One region of the Thalassotalea coralli genome, then DNA from elsewhere that is predicted to be linked to it. Evidence: predicted binding sites of a transcription regulator. Region 1 holds the regulator's gene; each other region holds the start of a gene.
The links. Region 1 encodes FNR, which switches genes on or off when oxygen is low (the NO sensors DNR and NnrR bind a similar motif). Its sites were predicted from a motif close to TTGATCTAGATCAA; they were not measured.
Positions count from the first base shown of each region.

Region 2: ACOB80_RS10955 (OmpW/AlkL family protein) is a predicted target of FNR. The motif match lies at 6,212-6,225, and genes of this name have one in related genera.
Region 3: ACOB80_RS06935 (glutamate-cysteine ligase family protein) is a predicted target of FNR. The motif match lies at 6,948-6,961, and genes of this name have one in related genera.

Region 1 is NZ_JBVVBK010000002.1:506,621-514,996, forward strand. It holds gene rne (ribonuclease E) at 1-194, shown strand, start outside; gene ACOB80_RS07615 (FixH family protein) at 350-844, shown strand; gene ACOB80_RS07620 (heavy metal translocating P-type ATPase) at 850-3,249, shown strand; gene ccoS (cbb3-type cytochrome oxidase assembly protein CcoS) at 3,249-3,452, shown strand; gene ACOB80_RS07630 (sulfite exporter TauE/SafE family protein) at 3,459-4,127, shown strand; gene fnr (fumarate/nitrate reduction transcriptional regulator Fnr) at 4,171-4,890, shown strand; gene uspE (universal stress protein UspE) at 4,987-5,916, shown strand; gene ttcA (tRNA 2-thiocytidine(32) synthetase TtcA) at 6,048-6,941, shown strand; gene ACOB80_RS07650 (NCS2 family permease) at 7,021-8,313, shown strand.
Region 2 is NZ_JBVVBK010000003.1:607,775-616,150, forward strand. It holds gene ACOB80_RS10920 (DNA topoisomerase family protein) at 29-580, shown strand; gene ACOB80_RS10925 (5-(carboxyamino)imidazole ribonucleotide synthase) at 624-1,781, opposite strand; gene purE (5-(carboxyamino)imidazole ribonucleotide mutase) at 1,789-2,271, opposite strand; gene ACOB80_RS10935 (acyl-CoA synthetase) at 2,521-4,152, shown strand; gene tsaC (L-threonylcarbamoyladenylate synthase type 1 TsaC) at 4,243-4,788, shown strand; gene hemF (oxygen-dependent coproporphyrinogen oxidase) at 4,785-5,696, shown strand; gene ACOB80_RS10950 (diacylglycerol kinase) at 5,703-6,083, shown strand; gene ACOB80_RS10955 (OmpW/AlkL family protein) at 6,293-6,988, shown strand; gene ACOB80_RS10960 (group II truncated hemoglobin) at 7,070-7,501, opposite strand; gene aroE (shikimate dehydrogenase) at 7,524-8,345, shown strand; gene ACOB80_RS10970 (hypothetical protein) at 8,342-8,376, shown strand, end outside.
Region 3 is NZ_JBVVBK010000002.1:331,966-340,341, forward strand. It holds gene trxB (thioredoxin-disulfide reductase) at 1-259, shown strand, start outside; gene aat (leucyl/phenylalanyl-tRNA--protein transferase) at 263-979, shown strand; gene ACOB80_RS06905 (arginyltransferase) at 983-1,684, shown strand; gene infA (translation initiation factor IF-1) at 1,769-1,987, shown strand; gene ACOB80_RS06915 (hypothetical protein) at 2,057-2,689, opposite strand; gene ACOB80_RS06920 (transglutaminase TgpA family protein) at 2,808-4,853, opposite strand; gene ACOB80_RS06925 (DUF58 domain-containing protein) at 4,865-5,869, opposite strand; gene ACOB80_RS06930 (AAA family ATPase) at 5,883-6,827, opposite strand; gene ACOB80_RS06935 (glutamate-cysteine ligase family protein) at 7,021-8,376, shown strand, end outside.

The DNA.
Region 1 (8,376 bases):
CACAGCAAATTCGTATTAAGAGTCATGCATACTCAGATATGGCTAAGCCTGAGTCTTTTACTTCAGATAAAGAAATCCCAACAGCATTTGTTGAGCTTTCAGAACGCAATGAAGTAGTACGCTCTAATAAAACAGCGGCAAGAGCTTCTGCAACTAGTCAGAGCCAATCGGGCCCAGTTAACCCAAGTATTTAATTAGATACTTATTTTTCAAAAGCCGGCATTAAAGCCGGCTTTTTTATTGCCCGTTTTTTAGACTTTGATCTAAGCCAACAAATCACCTATTTTCGTAGGCAGATAAATGAAAAACACGTATAATTGCGGCCAACATAGATTAACTACACAAATAAATGAAAACTCCTTGGTACAAAGAGCCGTGGGCTTGGCTAGTATTTTTCCTTCCGTTGTCAGCCGTTATTGCTGGTATTACTACAGTGATTATCGCAAATACCAACCCTGATACTTTGGTTGTTGGCGATTATTACAAAAAAGGTAAAGCCATTAATTTAGAAATAGGCAAAGTTAAACAAGCACAAAAGCTAGGCATTAAGTTTGCTCTAAAGCTTAACGGGAAAGAGTTAGTGATTAAACCAACAGGTATAGAAAAAACCTTCCCACTTTTAAACGTAAACTTTTTTCATCCAACACTAAAAGATAAAGACTTTTATCTAGCGCTTACACCTGACGGCTCAGGTAATTTTCGTAAGACATTAGATGAAGAAATATCAGGGAAATGGCGCTTAACTATTTCACCATTTGAAGATCACTGGAAGATTCAAAATACCATTGGCTTACCTCAAGCCGACTTTATCTCAATAGAACCTAGACCAAACGAAGCAAACTAATCTCGATGACCACAGAGTGTTTCCATTGTGGAGAGCCAGTCCCTCCTGGGCTCTCCTTATCAGTTAAAATTGATGGCTCGATCCAACCTATGTGTTGTGTTGGATGTGAAGCTGTTGCCCAAACCATCGTCGATAACAACTTAACGGATTATTATAAATTTCGCACTGAAGCCGCGCCGAAAGGTGAACAGCTAGTTCCGGAACAACTTAAAAATAAAACGGTATTAGACGACGACAGCTTACAAAGTGAATTTACCGTTAAAGACGGAGAATATAAGGAAACAATACTCACAGTTGAAGGTATAAGCTGCGCAGCATGTGCGTGGCTTATCGAGATGCAAATTTCACCTTTAAAAGGCGTGGTATCAATCAATGTAAACGCGACAAGCCAACGAGCGACAGTTCGCTGGCGAGACGCAGACATCAAATTAAGCGACATTCTGCTAGCGATTGAAAAAGTCGGTTATCGTGCTTTGCCTTTTAAAGCAAGTGAAGCTGAACGCTCTAACAAAGCACAAAGTAAAGCATTTATTAAACGACTAGGCATCTCAGGCATACTGATGATGCAAGTTATGATGATTGCTATAGGGCTATATTTCGGTGCGTTTTCTGATATGTCCGAAAATATCTTAGTTTATCTTAGATGGACAAGCATGATTCTAACCTTCCCTATCGTGACCTACGGCGCTTTTGTCTTTTATAAGGGAGCAATAAACGCGATAAAAGTAAAACGACTGTCCATGGATGTTCCCGTCTCTATCGCTATATCGTTGGCGTTTATTGCTAGTTGTTGGGCTACTATAACCCAGACAGGTGAAGTCTACTTTGAATCAGTTTCTATGTTCACCTTCCTTTTGCTTATCGGCAAGTTTCTGGAGTTTAGAGCAAGAAATAGAGCTGCTGAAGTCTCAGCTAATCTACTAAAATTAATGCCTCTAACCGCCACGCGCCTCAATGGTGAACAGCAAGAAATCGTTGTCGCAAGAAAGTTGCAAGAAAACGATTTAGTACTTGTAAAACCGGGGGAAACAATTCCTGCTGACGGTGTAATTATCAACGGCACTAGCCCTATAAATGAAGCTATGCTTACTGGCGAGCAACGACCTGTCGATAAACAAATTGGCGACAGTGTTTTCGCTGGTACAGTTAATGGTGATGGCAACCTGACACTTGAAGTTAAACAAGCAGGTGCAACTTCGCTGTTAAGTCAGCTAATTCGACTCAGTGAAGCTTCTCAAGCTCACAAACCTAAAATTGCTCAGCTATCTGATAAAATTGCCCAATATTTCGTTGCCATTATTTTGATGACCGCAATTGGCACCGCTATTTATTGGCAACAACATATGCCAGAAGAAGCATTTTGGATAACACTATCAGTTTTGGTTGCTACCTGTCCTTGTGCTTTGTCGTTAGCAACACCTACCGCACTAACCTGTGGCACGACGCGCTTAAATAGAGCGGGAATTATGGTTAAAAGTGGCCATGTAATGGAGACATTACCAGAAATAACAGGCTTTGCTTTCGATAAGACAGGCACTTTAACCTCAGGTGACTTTGCTATCGCTAGCATGGAATTACACACAAGTTCATACGATAAACAAACCCTACTCGCTTTTGCTTCTGCGCTAGAATCTTATTCTGAACACCCAATCGCAAAAGCTTTTGTTCCTTACAGAGACTTTGGCGTTAATGCTAGCCAAGTTAAAGTGCACGCAGGCGCTGGTATCGAAGGGGTTATAAACGATCTTTCTATTATGATAGGAAAACCGAGTTGGTTGCTAAAAGGTGACCAGTTAACACAATTTACTCACTTACCTATTGTGATGACAGTTAACGAAGAGCTTGTCGCTAGTATTAATATTTCTGATCACATTAGAAATGACGCGAAAAGCTTAATCGCTACATTAAAAGAACGTTCTTACAACACACTCATGCTATCTGGTGACAACCAACAAGGTTGTGAAAAAGTTCAAAAAGAACTGCAGCTTGATGAAATTAAAAGCCAACTTACTGCACAAGATAAAATGGAATTGTTAACCTCTAGGCAGGAGCACGAAAAAATTGCCATGGTTGGTGACGGTGTTAATGACACACCTGTATTTGGTGCCGCTCACGTCTCTATTGCAATGGGCAGTGGTACAGATATTGCCAAAAGTGGTGCAGACGTTATTCTTTTAAACAACCGCTTAAATGCTATTATAGATTTATTGCATGTAGCAGATAAAACCAGGCGAATTATTTGGCAAAACTATGGCTGGGCGTTTGGCTATAACGCAATTGTATTGCCATTAGCCGTGAGTGGTTATATTACTCCTTATATGGCAGTAATCGGCATGTCATTAAGTTCAATTTTGGTAATTACTAATTCACTGCGTTTATTAAAAACGAAAAGGCCAAACAAGTAATGAGCATTATCTACGTTTTAATTCCAATCGCTATTTTATTGACAATAGCTGGGATTTACTTTTTCTTTTGGGCGGTCAAATCAAATCAATTTGATGATCTAGAGAAGCAAGGGTTGAGCATTTTGTTTGATGAAGACAAAAAAGATAAGACAACATCGCAAACCGCTGCTAATGATCAGCGTAACAACTCACCTAAAGAATAACCCTAGATGCAACTAGACCTGTTATCGGCGTTTTTAATAGGATTACTAGGAACAGGCCACTGCATTGGCATGTGCGGAGGTATTGCGTCGATGCTTACCGGTGCAGTTAGAGACAATAACCCTAAAAAGCAGTTATATATTATTTGCTACAACGCTGGCAGGATTTTTTCTTATACCTTGTTAGGCACAATTGTTGGCTTTACCAGTTCATTAATGGTCAAACAACTTGGCTTTCCTGTGCTAATACTAAACGTTATTGCCGGTGTTTTTCTCATTCTACTCGGACTGTATATTGGCCAATGGGCGTTTCTGCTAGTTCACGTAGAGAAAGTTGGAAAGAGTCTGTGGCAAACGTTGCAACCACTATCAAAACATTTAATTCCCGTTGATTCGGCGACTAAAGCAACCTTTTTAGGCGCTTTATGGGGTTGGCTACCATGCGGGCTTATTTATTCTACGCTAACTTGGTCATTAGCATCTGGCAGTGCACTTCAAGGCGGCCTTATCATGCTAAGCTTCGGATTGGGAACTTTACCTGCTCTATTACTGGTATCTTTTGGCGCTTCTAAGGTTAATGCATTGTTAACAAAGATTTGGGTTCGCCGTGCAATTGCCTTAATGTTAATTTTTTATGGAATAATTACACTAAAATTTGCATATATGAAGATGTTCTAATAATATTCCACTTGGAATTACCCGTAGAGAATTTAAGGATATTATGTACAAGCGTCAATGCTCAGGTCAGCAACATATTCATTGCCAAAATTGTAGTATCAGTGAACTGTGTCTCCCGTTTTCTCTTAACGCGCAAGAGTTGGAAACTCTAGACCAAATAATTGATCGTAAGCGACCTATTCAAAAAGGTGAGCAGATATTCCAAGATGGCGAGCAAATGAAATCGCTTTACGCGATTCGTTCAGGTACTTTCAAAACTTACACTGTCAACGAAAGTGGCGAAGAGCAAATTACAGGCTTCCACTTAGCTGGTGATTTATTAGGTTTTGATGCTATTGCTTCTGCCGAACACCCAAGTTTTGCTAAAGCTCTAGAAACTTCAATGGTGTGTGAAATTCCATACGACACGCTAGACTCCCTATCTAACGCAATGCCAAAATTGAAAAAGCAAATGTTACGTATGATGAGCGCTGAAATTCGTACTGATCAAGAAATGATGACTTTGCTTAACCGCAAAAACGCAGAACAACGTTTGGCAACTTTTTTATCGACGCTAAGCAGTCGTTATAAAGAACGCGGTTTATCTTCTGTTGAATTTAGATTGTCAATGACACGAAGTGATATCGGTAACTACATAGGCTTAACAGTTGAAACAATAAGCCGTTTAATTAATCGCTTTGACAAAAATGGACTAATCAAGGTTGATGGTAAGCTAATTACTATCCTGAATAATGAAAAGCTAGACGAAGTAGCTTCTTTATAAATAATTACTGGTCCCTTGATTTAAAACAATAAATTCCCGTGCGCAAACGCCAGCAGTCGCTATAATTGAATTAAAAGTGACTATTTGGAGTTTGCCATGGAGAAGTATAAAAAAATTCTCGCCGTTATAGATCCTACTGTAGAAGAGCAAAAGGCGCTTAACCGTGCAATTGAATTAGCGAGTAAAACTAACGCTTCAATTACCGCTTTTCTTTCTATATTTGATTTTTCCTACGAAATGACAACGATGCTTTCCGCAGATGAACGAGAAGCAATGCGTCAGTCTTTAATTCGTGACCGTGAAGAGTGGTTACAAGAAATTATCGACGAATCTCCACACGAACACGTTAACATTGACTCTCAAGTTGTTTGGCACAACCGCCCTTTTGAACCTATTATCGAACAAGTGCTGCATAACGGTTACGATATTGTCATTAAAGGAACTCATGAGCACGACAAGTTAAAATCGGTAATATTTACCCCAACTGATTGGCATATTCTCCGTAAATGCCCTTGCCCAGTATTATTGGTGAAAGATCACTTGTGGCCAAAAGACGGGAATATATTGGCAGCACTGAATGTAGGAAGCGATGAACAAGAGCACCAGTCTCTTAACAGCATAATTACAGAAGAGGCAGTTAATCTAGCTAACCTCATTCAAGGCAATGTCCATTTAGTTAATTCATTTCCTGGTACGCCAGTAAATATAGCGATAGAAATTCCAGAGTTTAATGCAAACGAATACAACGACTCCATGTATGAACATCACAAGAATGCCATGGTTAATCATGCAGAAAAATTTGGCATTTCAGCAGAGCAGACCCACATTGAAGAAGGCTTACCTGAAGATGTTATCGAAGCAGTTTCTAGTAAGTTAGATGCAGAGTTAGTTATTTTAGGCACAATAGGCCGTACAGGTTTATCTGCCGCTTTAATCGGAAATACAGCTGAGCATGTCATTGATCGATTGAACTGTGACGTTTTAGCTTTAAAACCAGCGGGTTATAGTTCACCACTTCAAGACTAAATTTTCGACATTAATGGAATGAAATAACCAGCTTCAAATGCTGGTTATTTTTTACTTATCATCTTGCCTATACCGCATTATAATACGCCCCTTTTTACACGCTCCTAGCATTTCAAAGACGAAGTTTTCTTATGACCGAAGCAGATAACCGCAAAGCCATATACGAAGCCAACAAACTGCAAAAACGCTTGCGCAGTAAAGTGGGTAAAGCCATTGCCGATTACAAGATGATTGAACATGGCGATGTTGTAATGGCATGTATTAGTGGCGGTAAAGACAGTTTTGCCATGCTAGATATTTTACTAAGCCTGCAAAAATCTGCGCCTGTGGACTTTAAAGTCATTGCAGTTAATCTAGATCAAAAGCAACCAGGCTTTCCTGAGCATGTACTTCCTGAGTATTTTGAATCATTAGATATTCCTTATTACATCATAGACAAAGATACATACTCGGTTGTAAAGGAAAAAGTACCAGAAGGTAAAACAACCTGCGGGCTGTGCTCTCGCCTAAGACGAGGTACTTTGTACTCGTTCGCTGAAGAAATAGGTGCAACCAAGATAGCGCTAGGCCATCATTTAGATGACATTGTCGAAACTTTGTTTCTTAACATGTTCTTTGGTGCAGCATTAAAATCAATGCCACCAAAATTACGAGCAGACGATGGGCGAAATATTGTTATTCGCCCAATGAGTTACTGTCGAGAAAAAGACTTACTTAATTTTGCAGAGATCAAGCAGTACCCTATCATTCCTTGTAACTTGTGTGGTTCTCAAGAAAACCTGCAACGTCAAAATATTAAAGCAATGCTTAATCAATGGGACGCACAAACCCCAGGTCGCGTAGAAAACATTTTTAAATCGATTAAGAATGTTAGTCCGAGCCAACTTGCTGATACCGAGCTATTTGACTTTGAGCAGCTACCAATCGACAGATCAGAGCCAAGAGCCGAATATGAATTTTCGAAAGAGCTGGTGTCTTCTACCAACATAGATGATTCGTTAATTATTGACGTTTCAAACATTTAAGTAATTCAAATACCACACTCAGCTTTGAATTTAAAAGCTGGGTGTACTATTGTTCATTAAACAAACAAACCCTACTGTTATGCTTAATCAATATTTTAAATTAGATCAACATCAAACGACTGTTAAACAGGAAGTTATAGCAGGTATTACAACTTTTCTAACTATGGCTTACATTATCTTTGTCAATCCTGCGATGCTGGCAGAAACGGGTATGGACAGAGGTGCCGTTTTCGTAGCGACTTGCATTGCTGCCGCTATTGGCTGTTTTGTCATGGGTATGTTAGCAAATTACCCAATAGCGTTGGCCCCAGGTATGGGACTTAATGCATTTTTCACCTATACCGTTGTATTGGATATGGGTTATACATGGCAAGTTGCTTTGGGTGCAGTATTCATTTCTGGCTGTGCATTTATTATTTTAAGCTTGTTTAACATCAGAGAATGGATAATTAACGCTATCCCTCACTCTTTACGATTTGGTATAGCAGCAGGTATAGGCCTATTTCTGGCGTTTATCGCCCTTAAGAATGCTGGTATTGTCGTCGATAGCCCTGCAACTTTACTAACCATGGGTGATATAACTTCTTTTTCAGCGGTTATGGCAGCAATTGGCTTATTTGCCATTGTTGGTTTAGCGAATAGAAACATTAACGGTTCTGTAATGATCTCAATTCTATTGGTAACCTTTATTGCCATAGCCTTAGGCCATGTTGAATTTAATGGAATCGTATCAGCACCGCCGTCAGTTATGCCTACCTTTATGCAACTTGATCTCAGTGGCGCATTAGAAATCAGCATGTTAAGTGTTATCTTCGCTTTCTTATTTGTTGATTTGTTTGACACGTCTGGCACCTTAATTGCGGTAGCTCAACGCGGCAAGTTATTAGACAAAAATGGCTCATTACCACGATTAGGCAAAGCTCTTTTAGCCGACTCTACTGCAACAGTCGCTGGTAGTATGTTGGGTACATCTACCACCACTAGCTACGTAGAAAGTACATCTGGTGTGGCAGCGGGCGGCAGAACAGGATTAACTGCAGTAACGGTTGGCATTTTATTTCTACTCGCAATATTTTTTGCACCATTAGCAGGCATGGTACCAGCTTACGCTACAGCAGGACCTCTTTTTTATGTAGCTGTATTAATGTTGGCGAGTTTGATCAATGTAAAATGGGATGACTTATCTGAAGCAGTTCCTGTTGCGGTTATTTGTATTACTATGCCACTAACTTTCTCTATTGCTCACGGTATTGCGTTCGGTTTTATTAGTTATGTTGCGGTAAGAGCATTTAGCGGACAGTACAAAGAAATCAACATTAGCGTATTGGTATTAGCACTGTTATTTATTGCTAAGTTTGCTTACTTTGCCTAATAGAGTGCCGGCAACTAAAAATTAAGAATCCACCTACATAGCAGGTGGCGTTGGCACAGCTCC
Region 2 (8,376 bases), on a different contig from region 1:
ATAACATCAACTTTCAACATTAATTAACATGGCAAACGACGACTCACTATTTTCTCGACATGAGCATGCTTTAGAAAAAGAGTATGAAGTGTGTCCCGAATGTGGCAGTGAGTTAGTGATTAAAAACAGTAAAGCTGGTGCTTTTTTTGGTTGTTCTTCATATCCAACTTGTAAGTACACTAGGCCTGTTCATGAGCATGAAAAAATGGACGCGCAGGTGTTACCTGGCAGCGAATGTCCAGAATGTGGACACGAACTTGCTGTAAAGCAAGGACGTTATGGCATGTTCATCGGCTGTACCAATTTTCCAGAGTGCCATCACATCGAGCATGATGAGCCTGAAACAACAGAGTCTGTTGATTGTCCATCTTGTAAAAAGGGCAAGTTGATAGAGCGACAAAGCCGCTATGGAAAAACGTTTTATGCATGTGATGCTTACCCCAAATGCAAGCATGCCGTTAATCATCCACCTGTAGCAGGTGAGTGTAAAGCATGTGGTTACCCTTTATTGTTAAAAAGGCAGATGGCAGCAGGGGAAAAGCTTCAATGTGCCGACAAAAAGTGCAGTGAATTTCAATAAAAAAGCGAGCTAGAAGCTCGCTTTTTTATTGATAGATAACGATTTAATTTAACGCTGCTAAATACTTATCAGCGAAGTCAGCTAACTCAGGGAAGGCATCTTTGTCCAAGATTGAAGCTAACTGAGCTAATCGTTGTGCAAGCTCTTGTTCATCTTTCCCACTCAGGTTTAAGTGACCCATTTTGCGTCCAGCGCGTTTTTCTTTATCGTACCAGTGGATGGTTAAGCTGGGGATTGATAACGCTTCGTTTGGAACAGAATCTTCACCTAGAATATTTACCATTGCAGTAGGGCGTACTAGCGCAGTGCTACCTAAAGGCAAGCCACAAATAGCACGCAGGTGATTCTCGAATTGACAAGTATCAGCGCCTTGTTGTGTCCAGTGACCCGAGTTGTGCACGCGAGGCGCAATTTCATTTACCAGTAACTGGTCGCCAACTTGGAAAAACTCAATGGCAAGTACGCCAACATAATTCAATTTTTCCGTTAGCTTAGTAAAGACTTCTTTTGCTTGAGCTTGAAGCTTTTCTTGTACAGGAGCAGCAACAGAAACACTGAGAATACCGCCAGCATGATGGTTTTCTGTTAATGGGTATACCGCAACCTCTCCGTGAGTGTTACGAGCACCTACCAAAGATACTTCTCTATCAAATGGGACCATTTGCTCAGCAACTATGCCTTGTGGCACCGAAGAGTTAGCATTTGCCATAAAATCCGACATATCAGCCCAAATTGCGTCCGCTTGCTCAGCTGATTTTAAACGCCATTGACCTTTTCCATCGTAACCATCTAGAGCGCTTTTGAAGATGATGGGCAAAGATAATTTTTCAAGTGCTAAATCAAAGTCTTCTTTGGTTTGAATAACATGATGTGTCGCATTTGCTACTTGGCATTGTTCTAGCAATGCTTTTTCAAGACGACGATCTCCGCCAATTTTAATGGCTTGGCTACTTGGCAATAACTTACCCGATGCTTCACAAACGGCTAATGTGTCATGAGCTACGTGCTCGAACTCAGCAGTAATAACATCAGCTTCTGCAATGCCTTGTTCTAAGTCGCCATAAACATGAATCGGTGCAACTGGGTGCACTACATTATTAGTGCGTACATCAAATGCCTTTACATCCATGTTTAAAGGTGAGCCAGCTAAATCCATCATTCTTGCAAGTTGGCCAGCACCTAAAACCAAAACTTTTTTCATTTCAAACCTATTCCGCTGGGTTAGGGTTATTTAAGATATTTTGTGTCTGTTCTGTACGGAACTTTTCGATATTAGCCATGATAGCCTCATCTGTAGTTCCTAAAATTTGAGCTGCCATTAGGCCTGCATTTGCTGCACCTGCTGTACCTATGGCTAAAGTACCAACGGCAATCCCTTTCGGCATTTGTACAATTGATAATAAAGAGTCTTGGCCGCTTAATGCTTTAGATTGAACTGGAACACCTAATACAGGTAATGGCGTATAAGCTGCTGTCATACCTGGAAGGTGGGCAGCACCGCCAGCGCCAGCGATAATTACTTTAATACCGCGGTCTTTTGCTTGCTCAGCATATTCAGCTAATAAATGAGGTGTTCTGTGCGCAGATACTACTTTTGTTTCATATGGAACATTAAGTAAATCAAGCATTTCTGCTGCGTGTTGCATTGTTGGCCAATCTGATTTTGACCCCATGATAATACCTACTTTCATCATTTATCACCTTGAAAATTAACCGCGTTTCGGACTTTTAGTTATGCCGAGAAAATAAGGCGCGCATTATACCTGTGTTTGGCTCAATACGGAAATAATCTCACCAAATAATTGGCTAATTTATAAACGAAATAACTTATTAGACTTTAGTCTACTTTAGACTAAAGGCGCATTTTTTATACAGGACATAAGAGTAAACTGGCTAAAAACAATAAAACCACAAATTCATTATGGTTTTTGGAGAGAGTGATGACAAACATTTACCATCAGGGTCTAGAGCAAGTCGCTGCTAATAGTCAGCCCTTGTCGCCCGTTAATTTTCTTAATCGTACTGCTGATACCTATCCTGATAAAACCGCTATTATTCACGGTGAACAAAAAGTCTCGTATCAAGAGTTTCGCGAAAATAGTCGTAGACTTACCTCAGCGTTAATCGATTTAGGGGTAAAGCCTGGCCACACTGTTAGTGTTTTAGCCGCAAATATACCTGCGTTTATCTATGCCCATTATGGTGTGCCAGCAACAGGGGCGGTGCTTAATTCTATCAATTATCGTTTAGACGCTGCGGCTATCGCTTTTATATTAGATCACAGTGAATGTTCGGTGTTGATGGTTGATACTGCGTTTCATCAACTTGTTAAAGATGCCTTAAAGCAAACTAGCTGTACGCCATTGGTCATTAATATTGATGACCTTAACTTAGGAACAGATCATTTTATTGGTGAGTTAGAATTTGATGCTGTGTTGAATATTGGTGATAAAGATTTCACTGGAAACCTAATTCACGACGAATGGCAAGCGTTGGCGCTAAATTATACGTCGGGTACAACAGGCAATCCAAAAGGCGTTGTCTATTCACATCGTGGCGCATATCTAAATGCTGTTGGAAACAATATGGTATGGCCATTAAACAATGAGTCTGTTTATTTATGGACTCTGCCAATGTTTCATTGCAATGGCTGGTGCTTTCCGTGGACAGTTGTCGCAATGGCTGGCACACAAGTCTGTTTGCGCCAGGTTTGTGTAGATGAAATATCACAAGCGATGATTGAACATCATGTTAGCCATTTTTGCGGAGCGCCAATTGTACTTAATATGATATTAAATGGCCCGCAAGAACTTCGAGAAAAACTACCTCGAGGTATTAAAGCGATGACCGCTGGTGCGCCACCACCAGCTGCAGTTATTAAAGGTATGGAAGCCATGGGCTTTGATATTACTCAGGGCTATGGTTTAACTGAAGTTTATGGTCCGTGTGTTGTTAGTGAATGGAAAAAAGAGTGGGATGATTTACCCGCAGACACAAGAGCTGCGTTAAAGGCAAGACAGGGTGTACGCTATCCAACACAAGAAGAAGTCGATGTTTTGGACCCCGATACAATGCAACCTGTGCCGGCTGATGCTGAAACCATTGGTGAAATTATGTTTCGCGGTAACACCACAATGAAAGGCTATCTAAAAAACCCTAATGCGACCAATGAGGCTTTCAAACATGGTTGGTTTCATTCGGGTGATTTAGCTGTAAAACACCCTGACGGTTTTATCGAAATTAGAGATCGCTCCAAAGATATTATCATTTCAGGCGGTGAGAACATTTCTTCGGTTGAAGTTGAAAGTACGCTATATCAGCACCCAGCGGTATTAGAGGCTGCGGTTGTTGCCAGAAAAGATGAAATTTGGGGGGAAACTCCGTGTGCATTTGTTGGCTTAAAAGCTGACGCCAAGGCAACTGAAGAAGAGTTAATCGATTTTTGTCGTCAGCATATGGCTAATTTTAAAGCACCTAAAACGATAGTCTTTAGTGACTTGCCTAAAACCTCGACGGGAAAAGTGCAGAAATTTATTCTACGTGAAAAAGTAAAAACGTTATTTGAAGCCTAATTTGCGAATCGGTTTGGTAAACCATTTACTGCATTTAACCATTAAACCTTTTATAATCGCCGCAGTTTGTAATCTTAGTAACTAGAAACGATGACATCTGCGGTTCAAATTTTTAAGCAAGGCGGTGTCCTTGCTTATCCAACAGAAGCTGTGTTTGGTTTGGGGTGTGATCCCGATAATCAGTCAGCGGTTGAAAAAATTCTTGCTATCAAAAAACGTCCGGTTGAAAAAGGACTGATCTTGCTTGCTGGGCATTATACTCAGCTTAAGCCTTATATTGACGAGTCAAAGTTAACCGCTGAGCAACTAGCTATGATGTTAGCTCGATGGCCAAACGGAGTTACACAAGTCGTTCCTGCAAGTGCTAAGACTCAGCCTTTTCTTACTGGCCAATTTGATACTATCGCTGTTCGTGTTACCGATCAGCCAGACGTTGTTGAGCTATGTCATCAAACACAAAAGCCAATCGTTTCAACCAGTGCAAATTTTACAGGTGAACAGCCTGGTAAAACTTGGCAAGAGGTTGAGCAGGCGCTGGGTACTGCAATCGATTACATCGTGAAAGGCGAATCCTTAGGTTTTGATAAACCTTCGACAATTATTGACGCTATTACAGGGGAAACATTCCGCTCATGAGCCAAGTGAAACTATCAGAAGTTATCGACTTTTTTAAATCACTCCAAGACCAAATTTGCCAAGCGTTAGAACAAGCTGATGGTAAAGGTAAGTTTGTAGAAGATAGCTGGAAGCGAGAAGAGGGCGGTGGTGGCCGTACACGTGTATTAACTGATGGTAACGTGATAGAACAAGGCGGTGTGAATTTCTCATTAGTCTCAGGGAATAAGTTGCCACCATCAGCGACAGCCCATCGACCTGAATTAGCAGGGCGTAGCTGGCAAGCTTGCGGTGTTTCATTAGTTATTCATCCTAAAAACCCATATATTCCAACATCCCATGCCAATGTTCGCTTTTTTATCGCGGAAAAAGAAGGTGAAGAGCCGGTATGGTGGTTTGGTGGTGGTTTTGACTTAACACCTTTTTACCCTTTTAAAGAAGACGTTGTGCATTGGCATCAAACGGCTAAAGATTTATGTGAACCTTTTGGTGAAAATGTTTACCAAGAACATAAAACATGGTGCGATGATTATTTCTATTTAAAGCATAGAAATGAAACACGTGGTGTAGGTGGCTTGTTCTTTGATGATCTTAATCAGTGGGGATTCGAACAAAGCTTTAATTACGTCAAAGCCGTCGGTCAAGGCTATATTGACGCCTATGTGCCAATACTAAACAAACGAAAAGACACGCCATTTGAAGAACGCCATCGAGAGTATCAATTATATCGACGCGGTCGTTACGTAGAGTTTAACTTGGTATTTGATCGCGGTACCTTATTTGGTTTACAGTCAGGTGGTCGCACTGAGTCTATCTTGATGTCGATGCCACCATTAGCGAGATGGCAATATAACTTTCAACCAGAAGAGTCGAGTGAAGAAGCTCGTTTACTTGAGTACTTAACCCCTAGAGATTGGCTGAACGAGTAAGTAGTTATGAAGCAGAAAAGCAATAAACCTGGGCATATAGCAAGATTTGGCCCGGCAACTCGGAATAGTTGGCAAGGATTAAAGGCTGCTTATAAACATGAAATTGCTTTTCGTCAGGAAGTGCTCCTGTTTATCGTTTTATTACCGGTCGCTTTTTATATTGCTGATAGCTTTGTTGAGTTTGCATTATTAATGTCGGGAATTATGGGCATTATGATCACAGAGCTTTTAAACTCTGCTGTAGAAGCGGCTATCGATCGTATCGGCTTAGAACATCACAAACTTAGTGGACGAGCAAAAGATCTTGGCTCTGCCGCTGTATTCGTTGCGATTTGCTACTTCTTGTTAGTGTGGGGATATAAAATCTTCACTATGGTGTTTAGCTAACCTAACTTAGTAACAGGCAAAAGTTGGCGTCAAAGGCGTGTGTTAAAGAAAGCGCCTTTAAATCAGCCACCAATTTCGACAATAAACTTCAAGACTTTTCGTTAGATTCCATTAATCACGCTGTTTTATTGCGTTAGGTCAAATAAACACACGCATTTTAGGCTTAAAATTACAGCCAATTATAATTCAGTTACTTAATTGGAACACATATGAAAAAGTCTATCTTAGCAGCTGCTTTATGCGCAGCAATTACTCCTAGTGTTTTCGCAAACAATGCTGGCGATATTTACATTCGCGGTGGTTTAACTATGGTTGACGCAAACAGCGACAAATTTGGCGTTAACGTTGAAGCGTTAGGTGGTGAAACACCTTTATCTATTTCTGTAGACAGCAACACTCAGTTAGGTCTTAACTTCGTTTATTTCTTTGACAGCAACTGGGCTATCGAAGTATTAGCGGCAACACCTTTCACTCACGATGTAACTATTCACGATCCACAAGGTATTTCTGAAGGTTTATTCGGTGCAAACGTTGATGGTGCTACTTTAGGTGAAGTAACGCACTTACCACCGACAGTTAGTGCACTTTACTACTTCGACACAAATTCTAAGTTTAAGCCGTATGTTGGTTTAGGTTTAAACTACACAGTATTTTTTGACGAAGAATTTAAGTCTACTCCTGAGTCTTTAGGGTTTAACGATTTATCGTTAGATGACTCTTTTGGTTTAGCTTACCAGGTAGGTGCTGATTACCACATTAATGATAAGTGGCACATTAATGCTTCTGTTCGCTACATTGACATTGATACTGAAGCTACGTTCAAAATTGGTGATGACATCACAGGTTCAGCACAAGCGGCTGTAGATCCAATGGTTTATTCTATTATGCTTGGTTACAAGTTCTAATAAGTCTAAATGCTCGTATGTATGGAAGCCGCGAACCTATCGCGGCTTTTTTATTATTAATAGCAATAGTAGGTAATATCGCTATTGATTCACCATGTGTTGAGCTAATTGTGAGAAGGCTTGTCTTAAATGCTGTTTGACAGCAGGGTGCTCAACGGTTTTATCCAGCGCATTATTCATGCATAACATCCATAGACCTGCTTGTTTATTGGTAACCGCTACATGTAAATGACGAGCGCGAAGTCTAGGGTGACCGTATTCTTGTTCATAGAGTGGCGGACCACCAAGCCAGCCCGAAAGGTACTTGTAAAACTTCTCACGCACTTCATCCAGTGGCTGTTTATGGATAGCCAGTAATTCTTCTAGATGAATATTGCTTTCCATTTCATCGTAAAAAGCATTGGCCAAGTCTCTCACAGCCTGTTCTCCGCCCATCAGCATATATGGAGTTTGACTAGGAGATAACATTTCAGACTTGTTTGTTGAAGAGAAAAGCTTTTTAATGCCTAACAAAGTGATCACCTTAATATTGTAAATGGATAAATACGCAGTTTTTGGCAATCCTATTAGCCAATCAAAATCACCCTTTATTCACCAACGTTTTGCTCAATCTACAGAGCAAGCGATGGAGTATAGCGCAATCAAACCAGATAACGATGACTTTTCTGCGGCAATAGAGCGATTCAGAGCAAATGGCGCAAAAGGTTGCAACGTTACTGCGCCTTATAAAGAACAAGCTTTTCAAATGGCAGATACGTTATCTGACGAAGCAAAATTAGCCGAAGCAGTAAATACGTTGTCGTTTAACGCAGATGGTACAATTTCTGGTGACAATACTGATGGGCCTGGATTAGTTGAAGATTTAAAGGCGAATAATGCCAAACTTAGTGGACGAATTTTGCTTATTGGGGCTGGCGGTGCGGCTCGAGGTGTTATTAAACCATTATTAGCAAATCATCCAGAGTGTTTAGTGATCACCAATAGAACCGTATCAAAAGCGGAATTGCTGGCAGATAAGTTTTCTTCATATGGCAATATCAAGGCAATACCATCAGAAGGCCTGATTACCGAGGATCATTTCGATGTGGTGATCAATTCAACGTCTGCTAGCTTATACAATGAATTACCACCTGTGCCTGATAGTATATTTACTGGTAAGCCGCTAGCGTATGATATGGCTTATAAAAAAGAGCCGACAAGTTTTTGCCAGTGGGCCAAGGAAAATGGTTGCGAGCAAATTATTGATGGTTTAGGAATGTTAGTAGGGCAAGCTGCTGTAGCGTTTGCTATTTGGCGCGGAGTGATGCCACAAACGAATTCAGTCCTTTCGGACTTAAGAGAAGAAATAGCTAAATGAACCAATCCATCTTATTTAATGATGACTTAGC
Region 3 (8,376 bases), 170 kb from region 1:
TGAAGAATTAGATCTAGCAGGTGTATTCATTGCTATTGGTCACAAGCCAAACACAGGCATGTTTGAAGGCCAATTAGAAATGAAAGACGGCTACTTGATTGTTAACAGCGGTACAAACGGTAACGCGACACAAACAAGTATCGAAGGTGTATTCGCTGCTGGTGACGTAGCTGATCACATTTACCGTCAAGCAATCACTTCAGCTGGCTCTGGCTGTATGGCTGCACTTGACGCTGAGCGTTACCTAGACGCTAAGTAATTAATGTCTGAGACTCTCCAATGGTTAGATAGGGAAAGTCTCACATTCCCTCCCCTGACGCGCGCTTTAAAAGAGCCTAACGGCTTATTGGCTATCGGGGGAGATTTAACTGCTAATCGTCTTATTTCTGCCTACAAAAACGGTATCTTCCCTTGGTATAACGAAGGTGAACCTGTTCTTTGGTGGAGCCCAGATCCCAGAACCATCATCGCTACAGATGCTATCCGCATCAATCGCAGCTTAAAAAAGTTTCTTAAACGACTACCTTATACGATTACCATTAATAACGCTTTTGACGAAGTCATTGAACTTTGCGCCGACGCACCATTTCGCAAAGAAGGCACATGGATCGTAGATGAAATGGTAGATGCGTACCAAGAGCTACATCAATTAGGTTATGCTCACTCAGTTGAAGTTTGGTATCAAGGCAAGTTAGTTGGTGGCTTATATGGTGTCGCCGTAGGCGGTTATTTTTCAGGTGAGTCTATGTTTTATACCATGGACAACGCCTCAAAAGTCGCGTTACTCGCATTAGGACAAAAGCTTCAACAATTACAAATCCCCTTTATTGACTGTCAATTAACTAATCCCTTTTTAGAAGACATGGGCAGCGTTGAAATAAGTCGTAAGAAGTTTATTGAACAGCAAGAGTTCGCTCAAACTATTTCAATTCCAAACGATTTTTGGCAGCCAAGTAGCGTGGTATTGTCTATACTCTAATCTATGAATAACAGTTTTCAGCTAGGTGTTAGTCAACCGTTCCCATGCAATTATTTGCCTGATAAAGAAGAACGATTACTTATAGCCGTCGACCAAAGATTACAATCTAGCCACCATTATTCTTGGTTAATGAACCAAGGATTTCGACGCAGTGGCGATCAAATATACCGTCCTTATTGTGAACAATGTTCCGCTTGTCAGTCTTTACGCGTTATCGTTGACGACTTTACTCCATCAAAAAGTCAAAAGCGTAACCAACAAAAAAACAAGCAGCTTACTGTTCACATAGCGCGTGAATTAAAAGAAGATTACTACCAGCTGTATGAAACCTATATCAATGAAGTTCATAGCGACGGTGCAATGTACCCCGCTAACTATGAACAATACAGCAACTTTTTACGCTGTAAGTTAACTGAACAAGTATTCATTGAGTTATGGGATGAAGATTTACTCGTGAGCGTGGCAGTTACTGACGTTCTCAACAATGCGCTATCAGCTGTTTATACCTTTTATCACCCTGACTATAAAAACCGTGGGTTAGGTGTTTATTCAATACTCAATCAGATAAATGTTGCTAAGCAATTTGAAAAACCTTATCTGTACCTAGGCTATCAAATAGATGACTGTAGGAAGATGAATTACAAAAATCGCTACTTTCCACACCAAATATTGAAAGAAAATCGTTGGCAAACGATAAATAAATAACACTATAGCTTTACAATCCGCGATCATTTGTGCATGATCTGCGCAGCTTAATAATCAATGCACAATTTAGAGGTTTAACGCCCAATGGCGAAAGAAGAAAATATTGAAATGCAAGGTACTGTGTTAGACACACTACCAAACACTATGTTCCGCGTAGAATTAGAAAATGGTCACGTGGTTACCGCTCACATTTCAGGCAAAATGCGTAAGAACTACATTCGTATTTTAACTGGCGACAAAGTAACGGTTGAATTAACGCCTTACGACTTGTCAAAAGGCCGCATTATCTTCCGTGCACGCTAATAAGCAATCTTATTACGAAAAAGCGCCTAACTAAAGGCGCTTTTTTTATATCTGTGCACAGCTAAATAACTACTCGTTGTTAAAACGATAAAAGAAATAGGTGTTACCTTCTTCAACAATTTCTTGAAACGTCATATTTTTAAAGCGTTTTCCTAATTCAGGGCTTGCACTTAACATACCTTGCTGAACCCGCATCGAATAAGGAATGCCCTGTAGACTTAACTTTTCATTACCTATAAAACTCACAGCCAAAATACAGCCATCATCATTACACGCTTGATCGAACAACTGAATATCGCGCTCCTTATCTAAAAAGTATGAATCTAGCGCATCCGTTAAGACTTGTGCATTATGTTCAAGTTCATCAGTTATGTAGTAATTTTGATAATGACTAAATATAGACACTAGATCATCCAAAGAGGAAACGTCTTCTAAGTTATTAGACGCAGTTTTTCTGGGTTCATTGACTTTAACTTGTCCATTTGAACGAACATTCCCTTTTGAAACCTCTACTTCAATAGAGCCACCTTTTACTACGGCGTTAGAATGGACACTACCAAGTGCAGCATCACGCTGAATTTCTTGATTAACACTTTTCGGTTGTGCAGTATCAACAGATGCATCTACAGTAAAACGCTGAATAAAATACAACCCAGCACCGAAAAGAATAGCAATACCTAAAAACTTCACCAATTTAAGCACGCGAGAATTCCTTTTAATCGATTAAATACCTACTTTAATAACGAGAACATTACTTAAAGAAATACAATATATAAATCAGCTAGTTATATCAGTTAGGTATGACTTATATATTTTCCCACTATAATTTAGATAGTGCTTTAACCGCAGCTTTCAGTTCGTATATCTTTTCTTGTTCGGTTTGCTTGCCGTAACTAATCGCATTAAAGAATGAAAGAACTTTCGCCATAGCTACAGCGTGCTCCTTAGAAACGTTTTGAATATTAGCGATATATTGCTGATCAGTTTGATGATTTTCTTTAGTAACGCCTAAGTTAGTAATAATAGAAACCGCCTTTTGATAATACAAAATATGCTTAGCAGGCTTCTCTTGTTTTCGATAGTTAAGCCACCAAATAATAATAAAAGCGCCACCAATCAGCCCAAAAACAATAAACAAAGTTGAAATGCCAATATAGCGGCCAAACCACTCTTTAAGCATAGATTGCTGAGATTTTTTCGAATAATTAATAACATACTTTGTCCATTGATAATCAAGAGCATCTACATAATAGGCAAGTTGATTAACAAAACTGCTCGACATAAAGTCACGAACACTAAATGGTCTAAGTGCATTTCGTTCCTGGCTTAATTGAGCGGAAAAGCCTTGCTCAACACGCGAAGGGTCAACCGCAGCTGTTGGATCTACCCTAACCCAACCCCTGCCCTCAAACCATACTTCACTCCAGGCATGAGCGTCACGTTGATAAACTTGATAATAGTTTCCTTGCTGGTTTAATTCACCACCTAAATAACCCGTAACAACACGTGAAGGAATACCTGCCGCGCGCATAATAAACGTAAAGGTACTGGCATAATGCTCACAAAACCCCGCTTTAGTGCCAAAAAAGAACTCATCCATTATCTCGCCACTTAATGGCGGAGGGTCTAACGTATAGCGAAATGGTTGCTGGTGAAAATCACTCAGCACTTGATTCACCAGTTCGAGATCAGACAAACCTTCATCACGCCATTTCTTCGCATACGCTCTCAAGCCAGGATTAGAGTCGTCATCAATAAGCATATTTGCTTGAATAGACCGATAAATATCAAAGCCATTAATTGGTGCACTAACAACACTGTCTACGGTATAGCTAACAGGTTTACTGATAGGTTTGTCAGACGAAAAACTATAATCTTTTAACGCCCATATTTTCATAGAGAGTTCACTATTAACTTGTACAGCGCGATCAAGTACAAACAACCAAGGCTTATAGCTAGGCTCCAATATCACTTGATATTTTATGGTATCTTTAACTTCTCCATCGAATATCTTATTTTTTTGTTCTAATAACCGCGCTGGTTGAACATAATTGAAAAAGCGTATCTGCTCTGTCGTTTTAAAACGACGCTCCCAACGGTTATTTTCATATGACTCCAAGACCATAGCGCGCCAATAAAGCTTTTGGTACTCAGGCTCGCCGTCGATAAACTCAACACGAAAAGCAAGCTCATTGGATAAAGCTAAAGAAGCCATCTCACCTAACTCAAGCGAGTCAGACAAGCCAACCGTTTTACTATTTGCATTAGGTACTTGCCAAAAAGGTGATATTTTGGGAAAGAATAAAAATAAGAAACAAGCAAGTGGCAACGCCAACACAGCCATATTCACCGCGGTTCTTACCATGTGTTTATCTAACGATTTTAAACGATGGAAACTAGCAATCACCGCAATATTGATTACCACTAAAACGAAAATAGCCAAAGCAAAATAGATTGATTGATGGTAAACAAAAGAGGCAAAAATTAATAAAAAGCCAATAAAGAAAAACTGATAAACGTCTCTTGCTCGGTACAACTCAAATGACTTCAATAAATAAGCAATGGCAAGCAAATGAAACATGCCTAACAATACACCTAGCGCTTTTGCATTAGCCAAAAGAATAACGACACCTAAAGCAATAAGTAGATTTCTCCATAACTTTTTCTTTGGCGTTACACCTTTTTTGATCAACAACCAATGCATTGAAAAACAAACAAATGCCAACAACCAAACCACTAAAATCCATTGCTGAGCCATAGGAATTAAGTTAAGTGCCATGATAACAAGTACAAGTTTATGCTGGTGACTACTCAACACTCCCTCACCAGCAACACTTTGTTTATTATCTTTATTTATCAGAAACATAAAAACAAAGCCTACCGTAACGCGTAACCGGAAATCAACTTTAAACAACGCGATTGGTAGTCGTTGTTAGCAGTATGTTCTAACCTATCAGGCTCTTCTAAAGCACCATCTAAACCACTACCTAAACTTAAGGTAAATGGTACGTTTGATTGTCCGTATTCGAGCACTAAAAAGCACAATTGCCTTAGTTTTATTTCTAATGAAGCACCGTCAACACTGTCTAGTGTGAGATAGTTATCTTGTGATGATAATGATGCTTGATGTTGTTTAGTCTGCCATACACCTCCCTTTGCAACTAATTTCCAGGCAACCTGCGACAAAGGGTCGCCAACGCGATAACTAGTTAACTCGGCAAAATCATCGCCTGACTGAGTCGCACTATGCAATAATGTGGCTTCATCAATTTCTTCACTCACTTGACTCACAGAGACCGGATAACACGCTAAGGGTTTAGGGCAAACCACTTGCTTTAACGGAAAGTGTAAATGTGTCCAAGTAGAAAATAATCCAAGCGGAAAATAGCTTCTTATCGTAAGTCTTGGCAATGAATAAACGCCTCTTTTATTGAAAACAATAGGTACATCTACCGATTGCTCCCCTTTACTCAGATCGAAGTAACTTATTTCGTGATTGGCAAAGCGAGCACTCATTGAATACTTGTCACTGGTAACATAAAACTTAATAGGCACTTTCGCTTCTTGCTCAACGAAGCTAAAAAATTCACCTTCGGCGTGAACCGATACCCCAGACAAATTAAAATAGCTATAAAATAGCGCAATTAAGAAAAGACTAACAAAGAAATAACACACTAAAAGCATCAAGTTATTTTGATAGTTTGTGCCTAGTACGAATAAAAAGACTAGGAACATCAGGTATGCTAAACCAAAGGAACTCGGAAAGATAAATATGTTTCCTTGCCCAAGAGATTGCTTCTTCTGGGCAGGCATGCGTTTAGCTAGCCAGCGATCAAATCGCTTAGCGAACGCAGCACGTAATGGCTTTAAAAAGTTTGTCATGTAACTTCATCACTTAACCAGAAAATGGTTTAGTGCTATCGACATTTGCCAACAATTGACTTGAGTAATAATCCTCCGATGCATTTTTAGCAATCTCAGACAACTGCTTGCTTCCTTGTAACCTATGCTCACATACAGCGGAAAAAACGGCTTTAACATCATCAGGCGTAACAAACTCTCCTTGCCTGATATAAGCCCATGCCTTGGCAGCAGCGACCAAGGCTTTACCGGCGCGAGGTGAAAGTGGGTTTATAGCTTCCTGACTAGCTCTAGATTGCTGACACAAAGCAATAACATAATCTAATATTGCTTCAGAAACGTGAAGCTGTGCTACCTCTTTTTGCATTGATAATAGTTGCTCAGGCGTTAGGCAAGTATCAACTTTGGCAAGCAAGTCGTCACCAGACGCACCTAATAATATTTGCTTCTCGGCGTTTCTGTCAGGAAAACCAAGGGATATACGCATGAGGAAGCGATCTAATTGTGATTCGGGTAAGGGATAAGTTCCAGCATGAAACAACGGGTTTTGCGTCGCTATCACACAAAACGGATTGGGCAACTGATGCGTTTCACCATCTACGCTGACTTTTCCTTCTTCCATAGCTTCTAACAAAGCACTCTGCGTTTTTGGACTAGAACGGTTAATTTCATCAGCTAACACCAATTGATTAAACAGTGGGCCTTTATGAAAGGTAAAAGATGCATTTGCTTGATCAAATATCGATACACCAATTACATCACTTGGCAACAAGTCACTGGTAAATTGAACGCGTTGATAACTTAACCCTAAAGCTTTCGCCAATACATGGGCAAGCGTGGTTTTCCCCATCCCCGGTAAATCTTCAATCAGTAGATGCCCTTTAGCTAAAACACACGCTAAAGATAAGGTAACTTGTTGGTGTTTACCTAAAACCACTTGCTCTATTTGAGCAACAACTTCTTGTGCTAATGACTGCATTAAACTCACACAACCTTGTTAAAAACATGTCCTTAGTATGACACTAAAAGTACAGCTTTAACCATATTCAATAAGTTAGTTACACATAATGTAACATCAAAACGCCTAAACGATTATTTTTTGACCTATATCAAATAGCTAAACATCGCCTTATGTCATGCTAGTTTTAGGATATTGTCAGGGAATAAGACTTATGGGCCAAGAAGTCGATAAAAATAGTTTTACTAAAGCGGATAGAGCCGTTTTTCGAAAGCGCTTATTTGAACAATTAATAACGCTTAAACACGAAATGTCTCAGCCTAATTTTGGTAAAGAACCATTGCAAATTGGTGCTGAACTAGAATTTTACCTCATCCAAGATAACGGCATGCCCTGCCTCAAAAATTCGGAAATACTCACAGCCCTTAATGACAATAAATACCAACATGAACTTAACCAATATAATCTTGAGCTTAACTTAGACCCGACCCCAGTTAAAGGTAAGCCTTTTAGTGCCATTGAAAACCAGCTTAACCGCGAACTAAACAAACTCAACATGGTGACTAATGATTATCACTGTCAGGCTCTGCCTATTGGTATTTTACCCACCTTGTCAATTCAGCACTTAAACGCCAGCTGTATGACTAATACCAACCGTTATAAGCAGTTAGCAGAGCATATATATGAACAACGCGGCGAAAACTTTGTCATCGATATACGGGGAAAAGATCAGCTAAAAGTTAACTTTTCAGACATTTGCGCTGAAGGAGCTAATACTTCATTCCAAGTGCATTTAATGGTTCCACCAGACAAACTAACTAACGTATTTAATGCCGCACAGCTAACTCTACCGTTAGTTACGGCAATTTCAGCAAATTCTCCGTTATTACTAAACAAGCGACTATGGCATGAAACGCGAATCGCTTTATTTAAGCAATCTTTGGATATGCGCTTGAGAATGCAGCATCAATGGGCTCAACCCGCTAGAGTTAACTTTGGTTTAGGCTGGGTACGTGAATCTATCTGGGAGCTTTTCGCAGAGTCCGTTGCTTTATATCCAACATTACTGCCCTATGTAACCAACAATGAGAACAGCTCTCCATTTCATGAACTAAGTTTTCATATGGGAACGATTTGGCCATGGCACCGACCTGTTTTTTCTGAGCAAGGTAATAAGCATATAAGAATAGAGTTTAGAGCGATTCCAGCAGGGCCAAGTAATCTGGATATGTTAGCCAATGCTGCGCTGGCTATTGGTCTAGCGGTAGGCATGGCTGATAAAGTTAATGATATTTTACCTAGCATGCCGTTTCGTTTCGCAGAGTATAATTTCTATCGCGCAGCACAATCAGGTATCGATGCCAAGATTATTTGGCCGTTAGAACACCCGTTAACCCCTGTAGAAGTTGATTTAAAACAAGTCTTGCATCAAATGCTCCCTATCGCGAAGCAAGGTTTGATCTCTCTCAATATTCATGAACAAGAAGCACAATATTATTTGAGCATTATTGAACAACGCCTAAACGCTAATATGACAGGAGCGGTTTGGCAGTTAAACCACTTTAATTGG